DNA from 2 places in the Clostridium fermenticellae genome. Region 1 is predicted to be linked to the other one. Evidence: a T-box and tRNA genes for the amino acid it is inferred to sense, from the RefSeq annotation. Region 1 holds a T-box; the other holds one or more tRNA genes.
What was found. The T-box of region 1 lies ahead of leuS (leucine--tRNA ligase). A T-box ahead of a tRNA ligase gene usually reads a tRNA of that ligase, here a tRNA-Leu.
Positions count from the first base shown of each region.

Region 1 (4,425 bases):
CAAATCCCCTTATATATATGATATAATAATATTAATTTGTATTGCAACAAATACTTTTTATTTTAATACATCAAGAGGTATTGGATTTAGGAATGGAGAATGATTCATGTTTGGCTATGTTACTCCATGTAAAATGGAGCTTAAAATTAAAGATTATGAAAAGTTTAAAGCTTATTACTGCGGACTATGCAAATCAATAAAAACTAATATTGGCAATATCCCAAGATTTTCACTTAATTATGACATGACATTCTTAGCTATACTGCTTGATTCTATTTATGGTGAAAAAACATCATATAGTAAAATAACATGTTCTATTCATGTTTTAAAGAAAAAAATCATAGTTAATGAAAATAACTGTTTAAAATATGCGGCATTTTGTAATATAATCCTGAGTTATTACAAACTTCTGGATAATATTAACGATGATTCATCATTTAAAAGTAGAGTCTTTTCCATATTCTTAAAAAAATATGTACAAAATGTTCCACCATACTTAAATGGACATTTAGACTATATAAAAGAAGAGTTAAATAACTTAAATACAATTGAATCCTTAAATAAAAGTTGTGAATCAATAGATAAGGTTTCCCATCCATTTGCCAAACTTATAGGTTTTATTTTATCATCATATAAAAATGACGAAAATAAACCCAATTTATATTGGCTCGGTTATAACCTCGGAAAATGGATCTATATAATAGATGCCTGGGACGATTTAGAAAATGACATTAAGGGCAAAAAATTTAATGCAATAAATGCTTGTTTTAATAAATCCAACGATGATTATAAAACCTTTTCTAAAAGTATAGAAAGACAGATTGACTTTACATTGGTTTCTTGTGCCTCTGAGTGCTTAGCCACCTTAAATAAATTACCTTTAAAAAGAAATGAAGACTTACTATACAATATACTACAACTTGGATTAATGGAAAAAATGGATAAAGTATTTAAAAGGAGTGTTTACAACAATGAAAAATCCATATGAAACACTTGGAGTAAATGAAAATGCATCAAAGGATGAAATAAAGAGTGCTTATAGAAAGCTAGCCAAAAAATTTCATCCTGATCAATATGGCAACAATCCACTTAAAGATCTTGCTGAGGAAAAAATGAGAGAAATAAATGAAGCTTATGACTACCTTATGAAAAATTCACCACAAAGTAGCAGTTATTCAGGCAGTGGTAATAGTTCTAATTCTTACAATGGCTCAAATACATATTCTGAAATAGAAATGGATATCAGAAATGGCAATTTTGCTTTTGCCGAACAGAAATTAAATAAAATAACCACACGGAATGCCGAATGGAACTATCTTATGGGATTAGTCAATCTTAAACGCGGATGGTATAACGATGCTTTAAACAACTTAAATAATGCCTGCAGACTTGAACCCTATAATATGAAATACAGAGAAGCTTTAAATCAACTGAATAATTCAAATAGATCTTACAGAGAACCTTACTACAATAACAGAAGAGGAAATTCTGATATGTGTGATATGTGTGCAACTCTTTATTGTATGGATGCATGTTGTGAATGCAATGGTGGAGATTTTATAGGTTGTTGTTAAAAAAGGAAGGATATTTTTTATGAACAGTATTAAAAATAAATCATCATACATAGCAAAAGGCGGTCTATTTACCGCTGTTGGAGTTATACTTGTTTATTTAAGTACTATATTCCCGGTAAATAGACTATTTTTACTCATGATTGCCTCCTGTATAATACCAATGTGTGTAATAGATTTAGGACTTAAAAATGCTCTCACAATTTATTTATCAACTTCGCTTTTATCATTACTCATAGGCGGTATTAGAGCTACAACTATTTTCTATGTGGTCTTTTTCGGATCATATGGAATAATAAAATACTATATAGAAAAAATAAGCAAACTTTATGTGGAAATAATACTTAAACTCATATTTTTTAATATCTGTTTGGCTTTTATGTATTTTACTTTTAAATTATTTATAGCAAATTTAATTAACTTAAACTTATCTATATACATTGTTTTAATAGTTGTACAATTTGCATTTTTAATTTACGATTATGCTGTAACCTTGTTTATAAATTATATAAACAATAGATTTTATAAAAAAAAGTATTGACATATTATTTGATTTTGGTATAATATCTAGTGTTGAGATGTTAAGACATTATATGTTGCCCATTCGCCAAATGGTAAGGCACCTGCCTCTGGAGCAGGCATCTGTTGGTTCGAATCCAGCATGGGCAGCCATAAAAGAGCTTTTTAGAAGTTCTTTTTTTTTATCCAAAAACCTTGTTAAATATTCTGTTTTCTTGCTTGACAAAAGATTTTCATTAATATAAAATCATTATTATATAATTATAATAGATTTCTATATTGTGCTTTGAAGAGGAGCAGTAATTTGTACATCATCCAAAGAGAGCTGTTACTTGCTGGGAAGCAGCGTTGATGTAATATGAACTTACCTCAGAGTTTATCTGTAAAAACAGATACGGACAAAACCGTTATATTTTAAAGTGAAATCTTTTTAAGATTTAATTAGAGTGGTACCGCGGAATAAAGCTTTTCGTCTCTTAAATGAGATGTATGAGCTTTTTTATTTTACAATGTTTTTATTACCTATATAGATAATTCTTTTTAGTTAAAATGTTATATATAAACGATAAATCAAAGGAGAGGTATTATGGGAAACTACAGTACTAATATTGATAAAAAATGGCAAAAAAAATGGGAAGAATCTGAATTATATAAATTTGATGAAAAAAATCCTGGAGAGAAACTTTATACTTTAGAGATGTTCTCCTATCCTTCTGGAAGTAAACTTCATGCAGGACACTGGTTTAATTATGGTCCAGTAGATTCATGGGCAAGGATGAAAAAAATGCAGGGATACAATGTATTTCAGCCAATGGGTTTTGATGCATTTGGACTTCCTGCAGAAAACTACGCTATAAAAACAGGAATTCATCCTAAAGATTCAACAATGAAGAATATAGATACTATGGAAAAGCAATTAAAATCCATGGGTGCCATGTTTAACTGGGAAAATGAAGTAATAACATGTCTTCCCGAATACTACAAATGGAATCAATGGTTATTCCTACAATTATATAAACATGGATTGGCATACAGAAGTAAAGCTCCAGTAAATTGGTGCCCTAGCTGCAACACTGTTCTTGCTAATGAACAAGTAATTGACGGCAAATGTGAAAGATGCAGTACAGAGGTAGTTAGAAAAGATTTGACTCAATGGTTCTTAAAAATTACAAACTATGCAGATGAACTACTTGAAAAATTAGATGATCTTGATTGGCCGCAAAAAACAAAAGCTATGCAAAGACATTGGATCGGAAAATCAAAGGGTGCAGAAGTAACATTTAAAATTGCCGATTCAAATTTGAATTTCAAAGTATTTACAACCAGGGTTGATACACTATTTGGAGTTACATATGCTGTTTTAGCTCCTGAAAACAAGTTAGTTGATCAAATAACAACTCCAGAATATAAAGATGCTGTTGAAGAATATAAAAAACAAGCAAAAGCTCAATCTGAAATTGAAAGACAATCCTTATCAAGAGAAAAAACTGGTGTATTTACAGGTTCATATGCTATAAATCCTATAAATAATAGAAAAGTTCCTATCTGGGTTGCAGACTATGTATTAAGTACATATGGAACAGGTGCTGTAATGGCAGTTCCCGCTCATGATGAAAGAGATTTTGATTTTGCTACAAAATACAAACTTCCTATAGAAAGAGTAATTGAGGGAGGAGATCTTCCATATGTAAAACACGGTAAAATGATAAACAGCGGTGAATTTACCGGATTGTTTACAGATGAAGGCAAAGAAGCTATCGTTACAAAACTTTCAAAAGATGATTTAGGAGGATGGAAAATAAATTACAGGTTGAGAGATTGGTTAATCTCAAGGCAGAGATATTGGGGAACTCCTATTCCTATAATTTATTGTGATGACTGCGGAATTGTCCCTGTACCGGAAGATGAGCTTCCTGTTGAATTACCATATGATGTAGAATTTTCTCCTGATGGTAAATCTCCACTTTCAAAGTCAGAAAAGTTTATGAATACTACTTGTCCTATATGTGGAAAACCTGCTAGAAGAGAAGCGGATACACTAGATACTTTTGTATGTTCCTCATGGTATTACTTAAGATATGTTGACAACAAAAACAGTGAAAAACCTTTTGATACCGAAAAAGTAAATAGAATGCTTCCAGTAGACATGTATGTTGGCGGCCCTGAGCATGCTTGTATGCATCTCTTATATGCCAGATTCATAACTAAGGCTTTAAGAGATATGGGCTATATCAATTTTGATGAACCATTTTCATCACTAAGACATCAGGGATTAATATTAGGTCCCGATGGACAAAAAATGAGTAAATCTAAGGGAAATACAATTTCACCGGAC
Region 1 is NZ_CP032416.1:2,674,612-2,679,036, forward strand. Features, by position in the region: gene D4Z93_RS12310 (DUF5685 family protein) at 107-988, shown strand; gene D4Z93_RS12315 (J domain-containing protein) at 972-1,574, shown strand; gene D4Z93_RS12320 (hypothetical protein) at 1,594-2,112, shown strand; tRNA gene D4Z93_RS12325 (tRNA-Gln) at 2,169-2,243, shown strand; T-box leader at 2,368-2,570, shown strand; gene leuS (leucine--tRNA ligase) at 2,677-4,425, shown strand, end outside.

Region 2 (4,425 bases), 1.3 Mb from region 1:
TGAGTGTCTTTGGATTCCGCTTTACATTGGATATATTAACAAAACCAGGTTTTGGATTTTATCATAATTTATTATTTAATCTTCCAACATTTTTTTATTATTTCACATATGCACTGATGTTTACATTAACCAAAGTCAACAAAACAAAAATACATCCACTCTGGATAGGTTTTTTATCTATTATAATAGAAACATCATCAAGTATAGTAGAACTCACCTTCAGATATTTTCTATTGAATGATATGATTACAATTTCAATTGTAATTGAAGTTTTTTTAATAGCAATAATACGAAGTTTTTTTGCCCTAGGCTTCTTCTATGCAATTAAACTTCATGAAGTAGAATTGAAAAATATTGAACAGAAAAAACAAAATGAACATATGATTCTTTTGATTTCAAATTTATATGAGGAATCAATGCAGCTTCATAAAACCTTAAAACAATCAGAAAGTATTACAAGAGACTGCTATAACTTATATGAGAATTTAAATAATAATGATGTTATATATGATCCCAAAGATTTATCTCAAAAACTACTATACATTACGGGCCAGATACATGAAATTAAAAAAGATAACCAAAGAATATATGCAGGACTATCCAAAATGATTATGTCTGAAAATTATACAGATTATATAAGTATAGATAAGATAAGTTATATTGTAGTTAACACAAACAAAAAATATGCTGAATCATTAGACAAACAAATTGAATTCATTTTAGAAATTAATGATTCTTTCCCAGAACTCCATGTTTATACAATTCTTTCTATTATGAATAACTTAATATCAAATTCTATAGAATCTATCAAAGATAAGGGCTGCATAAAATTACTCATAAATAAATTTAAAAATAATGTAGAAATTACAATTTCAGATACAGGAAGTGGTATACCTCAAAAAAAGAACAAGTTAATTTTTAAACCCGGGTATACTACAAAATATGATATTTCTGGTAAGCCATCAACAGGAATGGGACTTCCATATGTAAACCAGGTTGTAAATAATTTAAATGGTTCTATAAACTTAAAAAGCAATAAAAGTAAATTTAAAACAATCTTTACTGTTAAGCTCCCAATTTCTTCATTGATAAAGAAATAAATATTAATATGATTATTTTAAAATAGCAATTAATATGTGAATATAGCTTGTTGAATAACAGTATTGGTTGTTCAACAAGCTCTTGTAAATTTATGGTACTTTATTCAAACTTTTTATTTTACTGCTTATAACTTCAAATTTTTCTTTATCTTTTAAATCTAAGGCACCATCTGCCATCACATATAATGCCTCCAAATAAATTTCATCATATTCCTTCTTTGTAATAGGCTTTAATAAGAATTCACTATTATATTTAGCAGCAGGTTTATCTCCAAAATAAACTTTTTTAAGCACTTTTATATATGCTGCAAGTTCATCCTTAAATAAAACAAAAAAATTTCTACTTTGCCTGTCTTCGCCATTTTTTATAGAACACATTTTTATACAATTTCGTTTTAAAGAATTAATTACTATTTTCTCACCATCTTTAATTCTAAATTCTTGAAGATCTATGTGTTCATCATGTGTAAGTTTATCATTTATTCGATTTAAAAAATTTATATACTTTTCTAATTCATTTTTGGTTAAAGAATATTGATTGTCTATAATTTCTCTATTAACGTTTTTCTTGAACGATAGACTGCAATTAATTAGGTCATCAAATGATACAATTATATAATCCGTCATTTTATTTAAAACTTTATTTGGAATAAGTTTTATTTGGTAAGAAAAATCATCTTCTACTTTTGATAAAATAAAATTGCTAATTTCCATAATCAACTCTCCTAAATATATTAAACTCATGTAATTATACATGAAAAAAGTCGTTTTTTGTATATATGAAAAATATTAAAAGTATTAAAAATATAATGACATTACACTATATTTTTAATACTTTTAATTTTTAATTTAAAATAAAAATAACTTGCGTCCACAAGTCACAGAATATGGTGCAGGTGAAGGGACTCGAACCCCCATGCCGTAAAGCGCTAGATCCTAAGTCTAGTGCGTCTGCCAATTTCGCCACACCTGCATAATATTATATTGGTGGCTTACCGGGGAATCGAACCCCGGACACCATGATTAAAAGTCATGTGCTCTACCAACTGAGCTAGTAAACCCTATGGCTGGGATGGCAGGATTTGAACCTACGAATGATGGAGTCAAAGTCCATTGCCTTACCACTTGGCGACACCCCAATAATCAATAGCCGTACAATAACGGCTGACACTCATATATTATAATTATTTTTATTATTTTTGTCAAATATTTTTCATTGCTTATGTCGATTATGGGTAAAATTGGAATTGCTATCAATAAAGATTTTTAATGTTTTACACTATCCTTAATTAATTTCATAAATACCTCAGGTGTAACTACCTTTACATTTGGATTTGCTTTTAATTTATTTATTACATAATTAACATTTTCAGTGCTCTTACTCCAAACATGAACATAGACAAAGGTATATGCTTTAGAATTTGATTCATTTACCTCACCTGAATCCACTCTGCTATTAATTTTTTTAACCAATTCATCCTCCGACTCGATGTTGTCCCACAGCAGATCTCTACATGATACTATTGGTTTATTATTAGACCATACTATCTGTCCTTTGAAATTATCATGTTTTTTATAATCAAGATAAAATATTCCATCTATATTAGATTTTTGAGTAAACTTATTCCAAAGATCGACATTATTAAAAGACATATCATCTATAACAGAAATATATCTTTCTCCTGATCTTTTCATATAATCATTTAGTACATTAATATATGTATTTAACTTACTTCTCTTAAATTTACTCGGATACATATATCCATTTCCAGAAGGAGCTACAATAAAATTATTATATTTATCTTCATTACTTATACTATCATAGTACATCTTAAATACAGTAGGCGCTAAATAATATATAGATGGACTCATAGACCACCCCAAAGAAAGTTTATCTCGGTTACTATAACCATACCATTTATCAGAGGTATAATTGCTCCCTAAATTCCACTGCTGATTGTCCCCGTCAGACATTATAAATGTAACATAATGAAAGTTTCCCTTTTGAGAAAGCATAGAGTCAGGTTTTATTACAATATCCTGTAATGGAAAAGCACTTAATACAGTTAGATTATATGACCAGTCTGCAGCAACCAAACTTGTACCACACTTTGATGCTATACTAACATTTATAAATTCATCAGGTCCCCATCCCATACAGACGGAATTACCCTCCATAGATAAAAAAACTTTTTCTCTCAAAGCTGTCTTATTTATACTATCTTCATAGAATACAAGCGATTTGCTCATTATAGCATAATCTCTCAATGGAGCAGCTTTATCAGGGGAAATTTGAATCACAGTAGAATGATTTAACCCCTTATTCCATAAATTATTATAGGCCCAATTCTGATCTGTATTTCTGCAGTCACCATTAATTTTTGTAATCCCGTTATTTATTACCTTAGATTCTATTGACTCGTCAACAACTATAGAATTATTTAGCGATGCAAGAGAACAAGCATTATTTATTGAAGGATCTTTAGAATTTTTGTTACTATAAAGTATATATCCGTCTATCTTATCTTTATAAATTTTTAATAACTGCCATGGATCTTGAATTTTTTCATATGGTATTTTATAATTATTATTTAAATCGCTAAGCCATACTCCGTAATCCGGCTGAGAAGAACTAAGTGTATATATTTGGGAAGTAGTATGTCCATTAACTATTCCCTGAAGACTTGCTATCATTGTCTTTTCTGCATTAGTCATTAAATCCTGAGAAATTACATATAATTTCTCAGGAAGGATAGGATTTTTTACATAACCAGAAATTTTTTGTGTCTTATTATTCAAAACAATAGAAGATGTTGTTGTTGTATTTTTACTACCTTTCCACTTACTCCATTTTACATCAAATGAATTACTGTTTTCTTTGCAGTAATCATAAAACTTTTGTAAAAAATTCATTCTTTCATTGTTTTTAAAAGATTTAACCTGTTCTTCATCATAATTTCCTAATGCAAGCTCTCTTTTTATAATATCCTCTGCACTCACTTCATTACAATTTTTCATCATGTCATACATAATCATAAAAGTTCCTGTTCTACCCATACCTTGTTTGCAATGAAAATGAAGCCAAGAATTTTTAGACTGTTCTTTTGCGAACTTAACAAAATAATCCACCATATCATCTTCTGGTATTCCACCATCTCTAACTGTAATCCTCTTGTAAGACAAGTTATTTGATTTTACAAGCTTATCTTCATCTTGAACTTTTGTTGGTATTATAGTATTTTTAGGATGATTATAAAATGTTAAAGGTTCGTTAAGTTTTATGCTTTTAAGATTTTTAGCTTCCTCTGCCAGCACCTGTTTTCTA
Region 2 is NZ_CP032416.1:1,119,426-1,123,850, reverse strand. Features, by position in the region: gene D4Z93_RS05380 (ATP-binding protein) at 1-1,100, shown strand, start outside; gene D4Z93_RS05375 (hypothetical protein) at 1,191-1,814, opposite strand; tRNA gene D4Z93_RS05370 (tRNA-Leu) at 1,989-2,073, opposite strand; tRNA gene D4Z93_RS05365 (tRNA-Lys) at 2,086-2,161, opposite strand; tRNA gene D4Z93_RS05360 (tRNA-Gln) at 2,165-2,239, opposite strand; gene D4Z93_RS05355 (GxGYxYP domain-containing protein) at 2,367-4,425, opposite strand, start outside.
Region 2: it encodes a tRNA-Leu, which carries the amino acid that the T-box ahead of leuS (leucine--tRNA ligase) is inferred to sense. The anticodon was not compared.